DNA from 2 places in the Levilactobacillus parabrevis genome. Region 1 is predicted to be linked to the other one. Evidence: predicted binding sites of a transcription regulator. Region 1 holds the regulator's gene; the other holds the start of a gene.
The links. The regulator LexA, encoded in region 1, represses DNA repair genes until DNA is damaged. The targets are predictions, from matches to a motif close to CNAACANNTGTTNG.
Positions count from the first base shown of each region.

Region 2: a site for LexA is predicted at 4,372-4,385, ahead of parE (DNA topoisomerase IV subunit B). Genes of this name have one in related genera too.

Region 1 covers NZ_CP168688.1:1,279,119-1,289,016, forward strand. Annotated here, with positions in the region: gene ACEPSU_RS06085 (PPK2 family polyphosphate kinase) at 1-771, shown strand, start outside; gene ACEPSU_RS06090 (hydroxymethylglutaryl-CoA synthase) at 1,112-2,281, shown strand; gene ACEPSU_RS06095 (hypothetical protein) at 2,345-2,926, opposite strand; gene ACEPSU_RS06100 (nucleoside 2-deoxyribosyltransferase) at 3,145-3,585, shown strand; gene lexA (transcriptional repressor LexA) at 3,659-4,288, opposite strand; gene ACEPSU_RS06110 (DUF896 domain-containing protein) at 4,766-5,017, shown strand; gene ACEPSU_RS06115 (YneF family protein) at 5,116-5,343, shown strand; gene ACEPSU_RS06120 (ABC transporter ATP-binding protein) at 5,478-7,235, shown strand; gene ACEPSU_RS06125 (ABC transporter ATP-binding protein) at 7,228-9,018, shown strand; gene ACEPSU_RS06130 (1-acyl-sn-glycerol-3-phosphate acyltransferase) at 9,306-9,898, opposite strand, start outside.
Region 2 covers NZ_CP168688.1:1,448,487-1,458,384, forward strand. Annotated here, with positions in the region: gene xerC (tyrosine recombinase XerC) at 1-267, shown strand, start outside; gene hslV (HslVU peptidase proteolytic subunit) at 288-830, shown strand; gene hslU (ATP-dependent protease ATPase subunit HslU) at 849-2,261, shown strand; gene ACEPSU_RS06845 (aldose 1-epimerase family protein) at 2,352-3,227, shown strand; gene plsY (glycerol-3-phosphate 1-O-acyltransferase PlsY) at 3,555-4,178, opposite strand; gene parE (DNA topoisomerase IV subunit B) at 4,454-6,430, shown strand; gene parC (DNA topoisomerase IV subunit A) at 6,454-8,901, shown strand; gene ACEPSU_RS06865 (LysR family transcriptional regulator) at 9,110-9,898, shown strand, end outside.

The DNA of each region.
Region 1 (9,898 bases):
GACGCCAACGTGGCGACACTGAGTGACTTGCAGTCCCGGCTATATTCTCAGAAGCAGCACGGGGTTATCGTGATCCTGCAAGGGATGGATACCGCCGGGAAAGACGGCTTGATTCGACACGTCTTTAGCGGGCTGAATCCCTCTGGGACGAGTGTGGTCAGCTTCAAGGAGCCGACTCACGTGCAATTAGCCCATGACTTTCTGTGGCGGGTTAACCAAGCCCTGCCTTCACGAGGAGAGATTCGGATCTTTAACCGCTCCCAGTACGAAGACGTCTTGATCAGTCACGTCCATCCAGAGATGCTGACCACACAACATTTACCAGGCATCAATTCAGTGGCGGATGTTGATGATAAATTTTGGAATCATCGTTACCATGATTTGAAGAATTATGAAAAATATTTACGACATCAAGGCTTTGAAGTCATCAAAATTTTCTTGCATCTGTCCAAGGATGAACAGACACACCGGTTCGAACGACGCATCGAAGTGCCTAGCAAGAACTGGAAATTTGTCCCGAGCGATATGCAAGAACGGGCCTTCTGGGATGATTATCAGGATGCTTATACCAAGATGCTGGAAAACACGGCAACTAAGAAGAGTCCATGGTATTTGATTCCAGCTGATGACAAGGGTGTGGCCCGGCTGATTGTGTCCAACATCTTGATTGATCGGTTACAGGCCCTGAACCCTCAATATCCTAAAGTTAGTTCAGAGACGAAGCAAAAGTTGCGGTCTGTCCTTCAAGAGCTAAAAGATCATAAATTATAAGATATTGTTAGATACAAAAAGCCACTGTAAAGGCTATGGTTGTAGACTAGAGCACACAAGATTGTAACATACAAATACTGATATTTGTGCTGAACGTTGCCCCTAAACTTAGGCAACGTTCAGCGTGGATATCAGTATTTTTGCGTCGAATAGGTTAAGACTTTTTAGAGATTCGATTGGGGAACATCGGTGAACGACCACGGTGTAGTACAATGAAAGTTAGCGAAATGTTTGGGGTTGTTCACTAATTTGACACACTAGACGGCATGAACACCCCTGAACAACGATGTAACACTAGAGTTGTATAATACATAAAGCCTAACGTAGGAGGAAATAACTGATGACTGTGAGTGTTGGTATTGATAAAATCGGGTTCTACACGCCAGACTTGTATCTAGATATGGCCGAATTGGCCACTGTGCGGGGAGAGGACCCCAATAAATATTTGATTGGAATCGGTCAATCGAAGCAGGCTGTTATTCCGCCGACACAAGACATTGTGACGATGGCTGCCAATGCCGCCAGTCAGATTCTGACGCCCGCTCTAAAGGCTGAGGTGGCAATGGTTCTGTTTGGGACGGAGTCGGGTATCGATAACTCTAAAGCCAGTGCTGTCTACCTCGCACATCTACTTGGATTGTCACCACAGACGCGAGCGATTGAATTGAAGCAGGCTTGTTACGGAGCCACAGCTGGCTTGCAACTAGCCGCCGATTACGTTCGAGTCCATCCTCAGGCCAAAGTGCTGGTTATTGGGGCTGATGTGGCGCGGTACGGTCTGCGCACGGCAGGTGAAGTGACTCAGGGTGGTGGCGCGGTTGCTATGTTGGTGACGGCCAATCCGCAAATTCTGGCGTTGGACGGGGTCAGCAGTTATCACACCGAAGACGTGATGGATTTCTGGCGGCCAACCTACCGGACCGAAGCTCTGGTTGATGGTAAATACTCCACCAACGTTTACCTCGACTTCTTCAAGACAGTCTGGGCTGATTATCAGCAGCAAACCGATCGCACCATTGCAGACTTTAGCGCCTTTGTTTTTCATTTACCATTTACTAAGATGGGGCGCAAGGGTCTTCGCCAGATCCTGCCCGAAGCCCAACCAGACCAACAGGAAAGCCTGAAAGCGGCCTTTGAGGCTAGTCAGGAAGATAACCGAAACGTGGGTAATCTCTACACTGGCTCACTGTATCTCAGTCTATTGTCACTGCTTCGGCATGGGCAGTTGGCATCGGGAACGCGTCTAGGGTTCTTCAGTTATGGTTCCGGTGCCGAAGGGGAATTCTTTAGTGGCATACTCCAACCCAACTATCAACAAGGATTCGATGATGCCACCCTGACAACGTTACTTGCCCAGCGCAAACGGGTGAGTGTCGCTGAATACGAAGACATTTATCGCGCCCAGTTGAGCAATGACAGCCGCGATGTCCAACTGCCAGTGGGTGAAGAGACCGCCCAGTACTACCTCGCTGGTCGGCGAAACCAGCAGCGTCAATACCGCGAACAATAGCATTTTGTATGATCCAATTTAAAAAAACGCTCCACACCTTTCTTAAGATGCGGAGCGTTTGGTTTATTCAAATTGATTTTTAACGACGTAACCGTCCTTAAATACCAGGACAGGAGATTGCTTACCCACTCTGATCTGCAAGGTATAGCCCTTACCCAGCGATTTTTCCAGCGAGCCACTAGTCTTAGTGAAGTTCGTGACGAAGCGGGGCCACTTAGCTTGCTTGGCCAAGCTCGGCTTCTTATTCAGCGCCGCAATCGTCTGCTTCAGATCACTGTTGGTGACCGTCAGTGTGTAGGTCTTGCTGGACTTATCAAAGGTGACGTCCCCCAACTTTGTCAGGGCCTTTGCCAACTGTTGCTTAACACTTTGTTCGTTGTCGGCCTGAGTCACACCACTTGAACTGGCTGAGAAGGCTTTGCCCGACTGTGAACTGATCTGACTCTGCTTAGCCGTGTGAGTCGCCGGTGCGTTGTCCTGAGACCAGTAGGGCAACTTCCAAATGGCGAAGACGGTTCCCAAGAGGGCCAGCGTCATTAGGATAATCGAGCCAACCTTTGAGTCACCGTGTTGAATTGCCGTGGCGAGTGAAAACGCCGCAATTATTGTGATTAGACCGCCCATAATGGCAAATCCAAGAATCATGATGAATCCCCCCAATTTCTGTTGCTTTCAGTATAGCATGAAACAATTATATCGTGAAAGGGGTTACCTGGAACCGTTAAACTCGAATAATATTAACAAATTAATTAAATTAGGGACCCACAACATTTTATAACCGAATATTAATCAAAATGTAGTCGCTAATAGTTAACCTTTCCGGTATAATATAAAACACATAAGATAGAAATGAGGAGATTAGTGTGACCAACGTTTATTTAGCAGGACCATTCTTTGATGATGAGCAGATTTCACGGATTGAACGGGTGGAACAGGCCTTAGCCGCTAACCCCCGCGTAACAAACTTCTTCAGCCCCCGGAAGAGCGAGATTCCTGGATTAACAATGGGGACACCTGAATGGGCAACACAAACATTCCAAATGGACGTGAGCCAGATTGATCAAGCCGACGTTGTGGTTGGTATGGTCGACTTTGTTGATGACCAGGTGGATTCTGGAACGGCATTCGAAATTGGCTACGCCTTTCACAGCAAGAAGCCGGTAGTGATTCTTCACGAGAAGGATACCACGTTGAACCTGATGATTGCTGAGGGCCTGCACGCTTACGTTCAGGAAGCTGAAGCTCTGGCGGCCTACGACTTTTCGACCTTACCTGAAAGTCATTACCACGGTAAAGTGATCTAAAGCACACTTAAATAAGTTGAACAAATAAAAACGGCTTTCTCGTCAGTGACGGGGAGCCGTTTTAAGTCTAAAGTTAGTGGACGTCATCGCGGAACAGGCCAACAACTTTACCTAAGATGCTAACGTTATTGAGGATGATTGGCGCCATGGTATCATTTTCTGGTTGTAGCCGGAAGTGATCGGCTTCCTTGAAGAAACGCTTGCACGTGGCTTCATTTTCTTCCGTCATGGCAATCACGATATCACCATTATCGGCATTTTGCTGCCGGCGGACAATGACCTGATCGCCATTGAGAATGCCAATGTTGATCATACTCTCGCCGCGAATGGTCAACATGAAGAGTTGATCATCGTCGCGTTCGAATTCTGGGGGAACTGGGAAGTAGTCGGTCGCTTCCTGAACGGCCAGGATGGGTTCTCCGGCCGTGACCGTACCCAAAACGGGAATTCGGGTCTGTTGTTCGTGAACACCCAGTTCTTCTAATCCGGCGGGGGTAACTTCTAAGGCCCGTGGTTTTGTCGGGTCCTTCGTCAACAGGCCCTTCTTTTCTAGGCGGGCGATGTGGCCGTGCACCGTAGAGGTTGAGGAGAGAGAGACGGCTTCGCCAATCTCACGGACAGTCGGCGGATACCCTTTTTCGTTGACCCGTTCCCAAATGAAGCGTAGGACGGCTAACTGTTTACTTTCAGAAGCTTTACTCATTTTTTCTGCCACCTCGTTCGTCATTCGTAGTATAGTTTAACCATAGTGTAGCATAGGTTTCCGGCGTTTTCAAACAGATGTTCGGGTAAATTCAGGCATTAATATATTTGTGACGCTATGGGTTGGCGAGATTATGCAGATAGTCAATCGACAAACGTTGCTGTTGCGGGATTACCAGCCAATTAGTTATCGCTAGTGTTGCGGCGAACAGAGGTGCTGGCGGAGGTTGATTATTTTGGACGACATCTTTTTTTCGCCTAAAGGCGCGAGTGATTCGCTAAAATCGTGTTGTTTGCGGCCGGATAATTGAAATTTGAAATTAACCCTGATATGATAGGGCTTGTCTTGAAATGGCGACGGCAATGATCGTCAAAGTTTCATTTGGAATGTGACGTGGGAATCAAGCGGCCGGTCGATGTTGAAATCGCGGCTGCGTAATGACCCAAATTCAAAAATAAACTTAAAGGAGGATTGTTCATGGCTGAAGAAACGATGGACACCTTATTAGTTCGCATCAACGAACTGGCCCACAAGGCCAAAACAAGTGAAGGCCTCACCCCTGCTGAAACGGCGGAACGGGCAACCTTACGGAAGAAGTACCTGAAGTTATTCCGGGCCAGCTTTAAGAGTCAGGTCGAAATGATGCAGGTTTACGATAAAAGCGGTAAGGAAGTTACGCCAGAAAAGGTCCGTAATATCCAACGTGAAAAGGGTTTGCGGGACAATTAATTGCGAGAGCGAGTCTTTTTAATGGATTCGCTCTTTTATTTTGCGTTAAGTTTGTGTAAAATTGTAAACTGAATGACTTTATAAAGGAGGGGAATACCTTGTCAACTTGGATCTGGATCATTATCGTCATCGTTGTCGGCCTTGGCTGTGCTGCTGGAGGCTTCTTCGGTGCCCGGAAGTACATGGAAAACTACCTGAAAGACAATCCGCCAATTAACGAAGATCAACTGCGTGCTATGATGTTGCAAATGGGACAAAAACCATCTCAACGGAAGTTACATCAAATGATGAATGCGATGCAACAACAATCACACAACAAAAAGTAGATCGGGTTTTACTGACGACTCGCTTCCAGTTTCCATGGAGGCGAGTTTTTTTGTTTGCATTTTTATTTAATTTCTGTAAAATTGGAAAGTCTGTTACAATTTAATCATATTTTAATCTTAAAGGAGGGACGTTCGTGAGTATCTTTCGTAAATTGGCTTGGTACTTTCGTCTAGAATGGCGAACGTATCTAGTCGGCATCATTGGCTTGATTCTAACGGCCATCATTGCTATTATTCCGCCGCGAATCATTGGGAACATGGTTGACGGCATTCACGGGCAGACCATGACCGGGCGGCTCTTAGCCATCGATTTGGGTTTGGTTACCCTAGCTGCCTTGGGGCAGTACGCCACGCGCTATATGTGGCGTAACGCCATCTGGGGGGGCGCTGCTCACCTGGAACAACTTTTACGGAATCGGCTGTTCAGTCACTTTATGGTGATGGATCGCGAATTCTACCAACATTACCGGACGGGGGATCTAATGGCCCACGCGACCAATGACTTGGAAGCCGTACAACGGGTGGCTGGTGGGGGGATTCTCCAGTTCGCCGATGCCATCATTACTGGGGGCACGACCCTGATCGCCATGATGGCGTTGATCGATTGGCGGCTTACTTTGATTGCCATCATTCCATTTCCCTTTCTTGCCGTCATCTCGTGGTTCCTCGGGCAACGGATTCACCGGGCCTTTGGGGCGTCACAGGCGGCTTTCTCACGTCTGAACAACAAGGCTCAGGAAAGTATTAGCGGTATCAAGGTCATTAAGGCCTTAGGACAAGAAGATGCCGACGTGGCCGATTTCGATAGCCAGGTTGCGCGGACGATTAAGATCAACCGGCGCGTGAACCGGTTAGACTCGTTGTTTGATCCGGCAATTACGTTGGTGATCTCATTATCCTACGTGGCGACCATCGTGCTCGGCGGCTTGTTTGTGACCCACAACGTCATCACCATTGGGAACTTGGTCTCCTTTATCAGCTATTTAGCGATGATGGTCTGGCCGATGTTCGCCGTGGGGATGCTGTTCAATACCATGGAACGGGGGAACGCCAGTTATGACCGGGTCATGGAACTGTTGAACCAGAAGACCCACATTATTGACCGAGTCAACGGTTTGAAGACGCGCCCAACCGGGACGTTGAGTTACCACGTCAATCGTTTTGACTATCCCGATGATGCCGGAGCCAGTCTCCAGCGGATTGACTTTGACTTGCAGGCGGGTAAGACCCTTGGAATCGTGGGACGGGTCGGCGCTGGTAAATCAACGATTATGAAATTGATTCTGCGGGAGTTTGACGCCTACGATGGTGAGATTCAATTCGGCGGCCATCCCATCAAGGATTATGCGCTGGATAGTTACTTACCCGCTATCGGCTACGTCCCTCAGGAGAGTTTCCTCTTCTCCTCAAATATTTTCGAAAACATTCGCTTTGCCCGACCAGAAGCGACTCAAGCAGAGGTCGAAGCGGCCGCAGCTAAGAGCGACTTGTCGGGTCAGATTGCGCAGTTGCCTGAGGGCTACGATACCCAAGTGGGTGAGGAAGGAATCTCCTTATCTGGTGGGCAACGGCAACGGATGGCCATTGCGCGCGCCCTTCTGATCAATCCGGAGCTGCTGATCTTGGATGATGCCTTGTCGGCCGTCGATGCTGAGACCGAGGCCGAAATTTTGGCGAACCTGAAGGCCGAACGGGCCAACAAGACGACCATCATTTCCGCGCACCGGTTGAGCTCCGTAATGGGGGCCGATGAAATCTTGGTGCTCGATCACGGTGAGGTCGTCGAGCGCGGCACGCACGCGCAATTAATGGCGGCTCGCGGGTGGTACCAACGGATGTTTGATCAACAACAATTAGAGACGCAAGTGAAGGGAGGCGTTAGTGATGACTGATAAGCACGAATCGGCATGGGCCCATAGCATGACGACCAAGGAACAGTGGACGGTCATCAAACGCCTGCTGAAGTTTGCGGCACCGTATAAGTGGTTCTTCATTGGGTCGATTGTCCTGTCGGCGGTCATCAGTGGGATCAACGTTTTCCTCCCATGGCTGTTGCAGACGTACATGGACCGCTATCTGCGGACCAGTAACGCGACAATCGCGATTATGTGGATGTTCGCTGGGCTTTACTTCTTCGGCATGGTGACACGGGCGCTCATGCAGTTCTGGCAGAACTATACCAGTACCATGGGTGCGGAGTACATGCTGGAAAATGTCCGCCGCAAGCTCTTTAGTCAACTCCATCAAAAGGGGATGCGCTACTTCGACCAGACGCCGGGGGGCTCGATCCTCTCGCGGCTGATGAACGACACCATGACGTTCTCCAACTTCTGGGCGTTGCTCAACACGCTGATCTTAGCTATCTTTGCGGTTATTTCGTCCTTTGCGGCGATGTACTTCACCGATGTGACGGTAGCGCTGTGGACGCTAGTGTTGGTACCATTCCTGGGTGTGACAATCTGGTATTACCAGCGTTATAGCTCCAAGGTGTACCGGCGGATGCGGGAACGACTGAGTGAATTGAATACCAAGCTGGCCGAGGCCATTACCGGGATCAGTGTCATTCAGGAATTCCGGCAAGAACGGCGAACCGCAGCTAACTTTGAAACGACTAACCAGGCATACTACGATACCCGTAAGGCCATGATTCGGACGAACTCCTTACTGTTGAGTCCCATCATTAATCTGTTCTATGCGTTGGGTACCGTAATTGTGTTGGGAATGTTTGGGATGCGAGGTCTGCACGAAGTCGTTGCTGCCGGGGTTATTTACGCGTTTATCACATACCTGAATAACTTTTACAGTCCAATGAGTAACATGATGGACAGCCTGAGCGACTTTCAAAACGGAATGGTGGCTGGTTCACGGGTCCTGCGCGTGGTCGATGATCAAACGTTAGCGCCTGCACAACATCCCATAGCGGACGCAAAGATCACCCGTGGTAAGGTTGAATTTCGCCACGTGACCTTTGCTTACGACGAAGAGCATCCCGTCCTGCGAGACGTGTCGTTCGTCGTTGAGCCCGGCCAGACGGTAGCGTTGGTTGGCCAAACCGGATCAGGGAAAACGTCAACGATTAACGTGTTGATGCGCTTCTACGAATTCCAGTCTGGTCAGGTCCTAATCGATGACCGTGACATTCGCGAGTATCCCGCCGAAGAGTTGCGGACAAAGATGGGGTTAGTGCTCCAGGAACCACAGCTGTTTTACGGGGATATTCAGACCAACATTCGGATGTTCAATCCGGATATTTCGGACGATCAAGTGCAACGTGCGGCCCACTTTGTGCAGGCTGACGAGTTCATCGATCAGTTGCCAGAAGGCTACGCAACGCCAGTCCTGGAGCGGGGAACGGAATACTCTGCTGGACAGCGGCAACTGATTACGTTTGCCCGCACGGTGGTGACCGACCCTAAGATTCTGATCTTGGATGAAGCCACGGCTAACGTGGATACCGAAACGGAAACCATGATTCAGACGGGACTCTCCCGGATTCAGGAAAACCGGACGACGATTGCGATTGCCCACCGGTTGTCGACGATTCAAAATGCCGATCTGATTCTGGTGTTGAACCGCGGTAAGATTGTGGAACGTGGAACTAACGATTCATTGATGCAACAACACGGTTACTATTACGACATGATTCAGCTGCAGAACGCGGCGCACGTCAACTAGTTGTCGTCAATTTAATCGTCACTATTGGCAGCCAATTCGATTCTGAGTTGGCTGCCTTTTTTAGACTGTTCGAAAGCAGCTGGTTGAATAGAGCCCCTCACTTAGTACTAATGTAATTTTCCCGGAATTTGTCTCATGATTTAGAGCAATGGGCCAAAGATTCGTTTTAATGGCCAATTAGTTTCGGATTGAATCTAAAGTACGTGGTTTGGGTTGATCCATTGCTTAAGCAACGGTAGCAAAAAGCCATCATGACTAGCAACGTCCTAGTCATGATGGCTTTCAATTTAATCTTGGTGGTCTTCTTTTTCCTTTTCACCAGAAACATCCACGTACTCGAAGTTCGGATTGATCTGCTTGTCCAGTGCGTTGAAGGCGGCCTGCATCTGTTGCTCGATGTCAGCTTGACCGGCTTCATCCAGTTTCAACTTGCGGTCGATGGTGATTGGATCGCCAAAGGCTACCGTCACGCGCTTTCTGGAGAACAGTCGCTTGAAGGTCAGGGGACCCTGATAGACAGCGGGCACGAGTGGCACTTTTGCCATCTTAGCAATGACGGCCGCGCCCCCCTTGAGTTCCTGCGAATGGCGGGAACCTGAAGGAAACATGATCAAAGATAGGTCACCTTTCCGTAGAATTCGGACTGGCGTTTTGATCGCCGAGGGGCCCGGATGGTCACGATTTACCGAAAAACCATTGACATGGTAGAGCAGCCATCGGAAAATGGAGTTTTGGAACAACTCTTCCTTGGCCATGAAACTAAACTTCCGGGGACTGGCGGCCAGCGCAAAGTAGACGGGATCAAACCAGGTCCGGTGGGGGCCCACTAGGACATAGGGGCCATCTGGCAATTTTTCACGGTTGAGATATTTAGCTTTTC
Region 2 (9,898 bases), 170 kb from region 1:
CTGACCACGGCGGGCGTGACGTATCTGCTCAATCAGATCATCAAGCGCAGCAGTCTGACCAGTGAGATTCATCCCCACATGTTGCGGCACACGTTTGCCACGCACCTGCTCAACAATGGGGCGGACTTACGCTCGGTGCAGGAGCTACTGGGTCACAGTAGTCTCTCGACCACGCAGATCTACACACACGTGACGCGAGAACACCTCCAACGGGATTATCGTCAATTCTTTCCCCGTGCAACTGAAGACAAGGATCAACCGAAGTAATCATAAGGAGACTAATCATTATGCCAGTAAAATTTGAAGCAACGACCATCTGTGCCGTCCGTCATAACGGCCACAACGCCATGGCGGGTGACGGCCAAGTCACGATGGGTGAAAAAGTCATCATGAAGGGGACCGCTCACAAGATTCGTCGGATCTACAACAACCAAGTCGTTGTCGGATTCGCCGGTAGTGTCGCCGATGCCTTTAACCTCGAAGAAAAATTCGAAGGCCAACTCAACGAATACAGTGGTAATCTGCAACGGGCAGCCGTTGAACTCGCCAAGCAGTGGCGCTCCGACCAAGCTTTGCAAAAGTTGGAAGCCTTACTGATCGTCATGGACAAGGACGAAATGCTCCTGGTCTCTGGTTCCGGTGAAGTCATTGCTCCTGACGATGACATCTTAGCCATCGGTTCCGGTGGAAACTTTGCCTTAGCCGCAGCGACGGCTTTACATCACCACGCCAAGGAAATGAGTGCTAAGGAAATTGCCGAAAGCGCCATTCACATCGCTGGTGGCATCGATATCTTTACGAACGAAAACGTTATTTCTGAAGAACTTTAATCTGGAGGACTGAGAATAGTGGACGCAATTAATAAAACACCTAAAGAGATCGTCGGCTTACTTGACCAATACGTCATCGGTCAGGACGAAGCCAAAAAGGCGATTGCCATTGCCTTACGGAACCGTTACCGCCGCATGCAACTCGACGCCGCCATGCAAGAAGAAATTTCACCTAAGAACATGTTGATGATCGGACCGACCGGGGTCGGGAAAACTGAAATTGCCCGCCGGTTAGCCAAGATCGTTCACGCGCCATTCACCAAGGTTGAAGCCAGCAAGTTTACCGAGGTTGGTTACGTCGGCCGTGACGTGGAATCCATGGTTCGTGACTTGGTTGAAGTCTCCGTTGCTATGGAAAAGCAGGACCAATTTAAGAACGTTCGCGCCGATGCCACGCAGGCTGCCAACAAGCGGTTAGTTAAGTTGTTGGCCCCGGCTAAGAAGAAGGAAAACAAGAACAATAACGACTTTTCAAACATGATGAACATGTTCTCCCAGATGCAAAACGGCCAAATGCCAACGGCACCTAGCGAACAAGAAGAAGTTACCGATGAGATTCGCAACGAACGACTGTCCTTAACGGAACAACTTAATAAAGGCTTGCTCGAAAATCACATGGTTGCGTTGGAAATGGACGATCCTCAACAAGCTAGCGCCACCGACAACAACATGCTGGGCCAAATGGGGATCGATTTGAACGACACCTTGGGTTCCATTATGCCTAAGAAGCGGATCAAGCGGACGGTCACGGTCGCCGAAGCTCGCGAAATCCTGGTCAGTGAAGAATCAGAAAAGCTGGTCAACAACGCCGACATCAATCATGACGCCATCAAGCGCGCTGAAAACACCGGGATCATCTTCCTCGATGAAATTGACAAGATCACCAAGGGGAGTGGCCAGAACAGTGGTGACGTCTCCCGTGAAGGGGTTCAACGCGACATCCTGCCAATCGTTGAAGGGACGCAAGTTAAGACGAAGTATGGGACCATCGATACTGATCACATTCTCTTCATCGCGGCTGGGGCCTTTGCGGAATCCAAGCCAAGCGATTTGATTGCTGAACTACAAGGTCGTTTCCCAATTCGGGTGGAATTAAACGACCTCAGCAAAAAAGACTTTGTTCGGATCTTGACCGAACCAAACAATGCCTTAATCAAGCAATACATCGCTTTGATTGGAACAGACAACGTCAAGGTGACCTTCACCATGGAAGCCATCGAACGTATTGCCGAGTTGGCCTTTGAATTGAACCACGAGAACCAAAACATTGGGGCTCGGCGGTTACAGACTGTTCTTGAAAAGCTTCTGGAAGATCTGCTTTACGAAGGACCTGACATGGGCACTGGTGACGTCACGATTACCGAAAGTTACGTTAACGATAAGATCGGTGACATCGTTCAGAACAAGGACTTATCACGGTACATCCTATAAACGTATGTGGGGGCCAGGACGGTTGTCTTGGCTCTTTTGCGTGACGTAAGGTATGATAAGAGGTAACAGATTAATGTGGGAGGAATTGCGATGATCACGTTGAAAAATGACTATCTGACGGTAAAAATCAATCCGTTAGGTGCCGAATTAACCAGTGTTAAGGATAATGAGAGTGGTTTGGAATACATGTGGCAGGCTGATAAAACCTATTGGGGCCGCCATGCGCCGATTCTCTTTCCCATCGTCGGCCGGTTACAGGATAACCAGTACCGACTGAACGACGAGACGTATCACATGACCCAGCACGGCTTCGCCCGCGATCGTGAATTCACGGTCATCGATCAGACCGACACTCAGGTCAGTCTGGAATTAACGGCCGATGATGAAACCAAGGCGTTGTATCCACAAGACTTCATCCTGACGCTGTCCTATGAACTGGTCGATCACCAGCTCAAGGTCAACGCGACGGTGACGAATCCTACCGATGAGGCCATGGCCTTCTCGTTCGGCGCGCATCCCGGATTCAACGTGCCATTTGGTGGCGCATTAGCCGACTTTACTGACTATAACGTGACCGTTTCACCCAAGCAGACCTATCAACGCGTGCCACTAGTCGGGCCGTACAGCGATACGAAGCATTCTGTGCCGCTAGACCTGCACCAGCCGTTGTCATTAAAGCACGACTTGTTCGACCATGACGCTCAGGTGCTGACGCTCGACAACCATGAAACGACGGTCATGCTCAGCACGCCCTCAGACGATCACGGTATCGCCTTAACGGTCGCCGCCCCGTATCTGGGCATCTGGTCACCGTACCCCAAGCAAGCACCGTTCGTGTGCTTAGAACCATGGTGGGGCCTAGCAGACGACGTCCAAGCCACGGGTGACTTGGAGTCAAAGGTCGCCATTCAGAAGCTGGCTGGTAAGGATTCCTTTAAGGCGAGTTATCAGATTACTTACTTCTAGGCAGCTGAAAACAGTCGATTGCGAATACCCGGGATTTCGCCTAGATACGGTTGACACCCGTAAGATAGTCTTCGGTATCACGATTGCATGGTCAGCAACAGAACTAACTGATACTCCCAACGATGGTTCGGTTAAAGCTATAGTTAAACGTTATTTTAGTCGGAGGCAGCCAGCCGTGGCGGCGTTGCAAGGCCGCTCCTTGGCTGTAGGCGTTCCCCCACAACAGGCGGAATGGCTGGCTGCCGCAGGCAACAATGTTTAGCCATAGCTTTCAAACCATAAGAAAAAGGCTCCCAGCGACAATTGTCGTTGAGAGCCTTCGGTATCCTATTTAGCGTGGCGCTTCTGGTAGCCATGACCAAATGGCACCAGTGACTCTGTCCCATTTTTGATCCGACTAATATTGGTCCGGTGACGGTAGAAGACGAACACCGTCAGAATAAAGGCGATTCCTGTCAGATACCAATCGTGAAACCCTAACGAGATCAGGGTAATCAACGAAAAGGCAATCATGCTGGCGAGACTAACCATACTGGTCCAATAGATCAGGCTGACCCATAGTCCGGCCGCAATCACAAACATTAACGGGTTGTATGCCAGTAGCATCCCCGCTGAAGTGGCCACCGCCTTACCACCCTTGAAGTGGTCAAAGACGGATACAGTGTGGCCAAGAACCGCAAACAGCCCGAATAAGAGGGGCGTCGCGGTGCCAAAGATCGTGGTCACGTGTCCCCAAGTGGGAAGCAGTGTAGCCACCGTGCCTTTCGCAATATCAAGGACCATCACAACCGTCCCGGCATACGGCCCGAGGACCCGGTAAGTGTTGGTCGTCCCAATATTACCGGAGCCAGACTGGCGAATGTCGGTATGGAAGAAGGTCTTACCCACCCAGACACCATTTGGAATGGCCCCCAGGAGGTAGGCCACAATGAGTAACCCAATTAATTTCACGCGTAATTCCTCCGCTCTTTCTCCCGACGACCGCCCTCACTGAGGTAGCGGCCGTCACTAATAAGCTGCTCTATATTTTAGCATGTTTTACGCATTACGCCAATTATATCAGGAAACTAGCCAGCTTTTAGTTTCCTGTGGTATGATAATGTGGTTACTGAAAACCCACCTCATGCGATTTGTACGATTCATTTGAACATACGTTCGTATTAGGGTAAACTAAAGGGTATCGTAAAAGCAATTTTAAATCTAGTAAAAGTAAAGGGGATTTACGCATGGCGAAAGCAAAACCTAAATATGACGATTCCTCCATCCAAGTCTTGGAGGGATTGGAAGCTGTCCGTAAACGTCCTGGGATGTATATCGGCTCCACTGACGGCCGGGGGCTCCACCACCTGGTCTACGAAATTGTCGATAACGCCGTTGATGAAGCTCTGGCCGGATACGGTAAGGAAATCAACGTTACCATCCACCAGGACAACAGTATTACCGTCGTCGATCATGGTCGGGGTATGCCCGTGGGCATGCACGCGTCCGGTATTCCAACACCTGAAGTTATTTTAACGGTGCTCCATGCCGGGGGTAAGTTTGGCCAAGGCGGCTACAAGACCTCTGGTGGGCTCCACGGGGTGGGGGCTTCCGTGGTCAACGCACTCTCTAGCTCATTGACCGTAACCATCGTACGTGATGGCGTTCGGTACCAGGAAAAATTTGCCAAGGGGGGCCATCCCCAAGGCACTCTGGAAAAGAAGGGTAATACGCGGGCTCATAACGGGACCACGCTAACCTTTAAGCCGGATAGTGAAATCTTCACAACGACCGTCTATAACTTTAATACGCTCGCAGAACGGCTCCGTGAATCGGCCTTCCTGCTCAAGGGTGTCAAGATTACACTGACCGATGAACGTGAAGGCCAAGAAAAGGCCGAAGAGTACCACTTCGAAGATGGGATCAAGGAGTTCGTTAGCTACCTTAACGAAGACAAGGATACCCTCGGTGACGTGATGTACTTTGATGGCAAGAAGGACGGTATCGAGGTCGAAGTCGCTGCCCAATACAACGACGGCTACACCGAAAACCTCCTATCCTTCGTCAACAACGTGCGGACCAAAGATGGAGGCACCCATGAAGTGGGTATGCGTAGTGGGTGGACTAAGGCCTTCAACGAGTACGCACGGAAAGTCGGTCTTCTCAAGGATCGCGATAAGAACCTCGAAGGAACTGATGTCCGTGAAGGGCTGTCCGCCGTGATTTCACTGCGAATTCCCGAAAATCTGTTGCAATTCGAAGGACAGACCAAGGAAAAGCTGGGAACACCGGAAGCTCGGGCCACTGTTGATAGCATTATTAGTGAACAACTGGGCTATTATCTGATGGAAAACGGAGACTTCGGGAAAATGTTGATCCGTAAGTCAACGCAAGCTCGTCAAGCACGAGAAGCTGCCCGGAAGGCCCGTGATGAAAGCCGGAACGGTAAGCGGCACAAGAAGCATGAACGCCTGCTCTCCGGTAAGCTAACGCCTGCACAATCCAAAAATTCTGCCAAGAACGAATTATTCTTAGTCGAAGGGGATTCTGCCGGGGGTTCCGCTAAGCAAGGCCGTAACCGGAAGTTCCAAGCTATCCTGCCATTACGGGGGAAAGTGCTGAACACTGAAAAGGCTAAGCTACCTGACATTATGAAAAACGAAGAAATCAGCACCATGATCTACACGATTGGTGCTGGTGTTGGGGCCGAATTTAATATTGCGGACGCCAACTACGATAAAATTATCATCATGACCGATGCCGATGACGATGGGGCGCACATTCAAATTCTGTTGTTAACCTTCTTCTACAAGTACATGCGGCCGATGATCGATGCTGGCCGGGTCTACATTGCCCTGCCACCACTGTATCGCATTAAGACGACCGGCAAGAAGTCGACCATCGAGTACGCCTGGACTAATGACGAACTCGACCAAAAGACTAAGCTCATCAAGAACCACGGTTACAACCTGCAACGATTTAAGGGGTTAGGTGAAATGGACGCCGAACAGCTGTGGGATACCACCATGGATCCTGACAATCGGACGCTGATCCGCGTTCAGATTGATGACGCCGCTTTGGCCGAACGCCGGGTCACCACGTTGATGGGTGACAAGGTTGAACCGCGCCGGAAATGGATCGAAAATAACGTCCAATTTACGTTAGAGGACGACAATACCAGTCTGCTAGAATCCGCAGAACCAACGGATCCAGCGGATAACTAACCGGTGAAAGGAGCACATAATTCGTGAGTGAAGGACAAAAAATTCAGGAACTAACTTTGGAAGAAGTTATGGGCGATCGGTTTGGCCGGTACTCTAAATCCATCATCCAGGAACGGGCACTGCCTGATATTCGAGACGGTTTGAAACCCGTTCAACGGCGAATCCTGTTTGCCATGAATAAAGATGGTAATACCTACGATAAGGGTTTCCGGAAGTCTGCCAAGTCAGTCGGAAACGTCATGGGTAATTTTCACCCCCACGGGGACAGTTCCATCTACGAAGCATTGACCCGGATGAGCCAGGACTGGAAGGTCCGCGAACCCCTCGTTGAAATGCACGGGAACAACGGGTCAATGGACGGTGATCCAGCCGCTGCCATGCGGTATACCGAAGCTCGACTGAGCAAATTAGCCGGTGAAATGTTACGGGATATCGATAAAGACACGGTTGAAATGGTGCTCAACTTCGATGATACCGAATACGAGCCAACGGTCTTACCGGCTCGTTTCCCCAACTTACTGGTCAACGGATCGACCGGGATTTCGGCCGGTTATGCCACGGAGATTCCACCGCACAACTTGGGCGAAGTCGTGGATGCCTTGGTCTACCTGTTAAGTCATCCTAAGGCGACGTTGGAAGAGCTGATGTCATTTGTTCAGGGACCCGACTTTCCTACCGGTGGAATTATTCAAGGCAAGGACGGCATCGTCAAGGCCTATGAGACCGGTCGTGGTCGTGTCGTCGTCCGTTCCAAGACGTCAATCGAACCTTTACGTGGGAGTAAGAGTCAGATTATTGTGACTGAAATTCCTTACGAAGTGAACAAGGCCCAGCTGGTCAAAAAGATCGATGAAATTCGCCTCAACAAAAAGGTCGAAGGCCTCGCTGAAGTGCGGGACGAAACCGACCGGGACGGATTACGGATCGCTATTGAACTGAAGCGTGATGCTGATGCGCAAGGGGTTCTAAACTACTTATTTAAAAATACAGAATTACAAATCACCTACAACTTCAACATGGTCGCGATTAATCACATGCGACCAGAGCACGTGGGTCTCAAGACGATTCTGACAGCTTACCTGGAACACCAACGCGACGTCATTACGAAGCGTACCAAATACGAGCTACAAAAAGCCTTGGACCGGCAACACATCGTTATCGGGCTGATTAAAGCGCTGTCCATCCTGGATCAAGTCATTGCGACCATCCGGGCCAGCAAGGACCGGCGTGATGCGCGAGACAATCTGGTCAGTGCCTATGATTTCTCTGAAAAGCAAGCGGACGCCATCGTGGCTCTGCAACTGTATCGGTTGACCAACACCGATGTGACCCAGCTCCAGGCTGAATCGGATAAATTATCCGCAGCTATCGAACAGGATCACAAGATCTTGGCTGAGCCTAAGACCCTTAACGCGGTTCTGCGTAAAGAGTTGAAGGATGTTGCCAAGAACTATCGGAACCCCCGGCGGACCGAGATTCAGGATAAGATCGAAGACCTGAAGATCAAGACAACGGTGACGGTCGCTGATGAGGATGTCGTCGTTTTAGTCAGTCATGACGGTTACCTAAAGCGCTCCGGTGTTCGGTCCTACACAGCTTCGGACCCCGAGGACAACGGGTTGAAGGATGAAGATTATCCAATCTTTATGGAAAAGCTCAGCACGTTAGACCACCTGATGATGTTTACCAGCAAGGGAAATCTGATTTACCGACCCGTTCACGAGATCAGCGATGTGAAGTGGAAGGAAACTGGTGAACACATTTCACAAACCATTGGCTTAGCCAGCGATGAAGAAATTGTCGCCACCTTCGCCTTTAAGACGCTGAAGGAGCCAGGACGTTTCTTAATTGCGACGAGCGATGGTTACGTTAAACAGACGGCCTTCAGTGACCTGACACCTGGTCGAACCTACAAGAGTCGTGCTGCAGTTTACGAGAAACTCAAGCACGATGATGCCCGAGTTGTCCAGGTGAAGTACCTGACGGAACCCGTTGACAAGGGAATCCTGCTGATTTCCAAGAATGGATACGCACTCCGTTATGCCGTCGATGAAGTTTCCATCAATGGTGCTCGGACCACGGGGGTTCGTGCCATGGATCTTCGTGATGATGATGAGGTCGTTAACCTGGCCTTAGTTGCCGATAACGATACGATTGCGTTGATTACCCAACGTGGGGGCTTCAAGCGCCTCGCGATGAAAGAAATCTCTGTGACGAGTCGCGCTCGTCGTGGGGTCATCGTGCTTCGCGAATTGAAGCGCGATCCACACCGGGTCGTCGACTTCATGACGATTCCAGCAGGTAATCCGCCCCTGGAAATCATGACCAGCCGCGAACGGACGCACGACGTCTTACCAATGGAACATCCACTGAGTGGCCGCTATTCGAATGGGTCATTCGTGGTCGATACCGACGTGGAAGGTACTCCCGTCTCGCTCCGTGTTAAACCAGCCGAATTGGTGCTGGATTAACCACAAGTTTCATGGGCGATCCGCGAAACTAAGGCCATCGTATTTTGATGGTATTTAAGTGGCCTCGGGCGGCTGTGAGGGGATTTGCAAGCTGTAATCGTTGCGCTTTCATCCAAAACAGCCTATTATAGAGATTAATAGTTACTATTAGGCTGACGTAGTTGTCGGCTAGACGGTTCGTCACGCCAGTCATAAGGAGTAAACGCGGATGAAGACGAAACAAGAAAGCATCTTTTCTTCTAAAACCCTGACGTATTTTCTGCAACTCGCAGAAACCATGAATTATACGCAGGCTGCTCAAATTTTGGGGATTACCCAACCAGCTTTGACCCAACAGATTAAGAAGTTAGAACGAACGGTGGGGGCACCGCTATTCTATTCAGTCGGGAAAAAGCTCCGGTTGTCAGACGCCGGCTACACGATGTTGGATGCCACGCATAAGATTTATGCCATCCTGAACCAGGCCACGGATGAGATTCAGCAATCCACTAGTGCCACTCAGGGGGAAATCAACATTGGTCTCTTGGCTTCGGTCGAGGACGCTGTCTTTGAAGACTTCGCCATTCTGTCTTACCAAAACAATCCTGAGCTTAAGATTTCCTTCCACATGCTAACTCGGAAGGAAATTTGGGAGCGGTTGGAAAATAATAAGATTGACTTGGCGATCATGTACTTGCCCGATGACTCCATTAAGAATTGGAAGCCATACGAGTCCAAGAAGATTATTTCGGATGACCTGTTGTTTATCCATCACGACGAACAATTGGCCAAGAAACACCGGATCAAGTTCAAGGACACCACGGCTAACGTGTGGGCAATGTATCCGGATGGGTACTATCTGAATCAGACGATTCACGAGGCCTACAAGAATCAATTGGCTGATTTCCCTAAGGGGGTCGCCAACTTCACAACGCCAACGCAACTGTTGCATTTCTCAATGCAGACTGGCGCGTCGACGGCGTTGCCTAACTCGTTTATGGTTGGTCAGGATGACCTG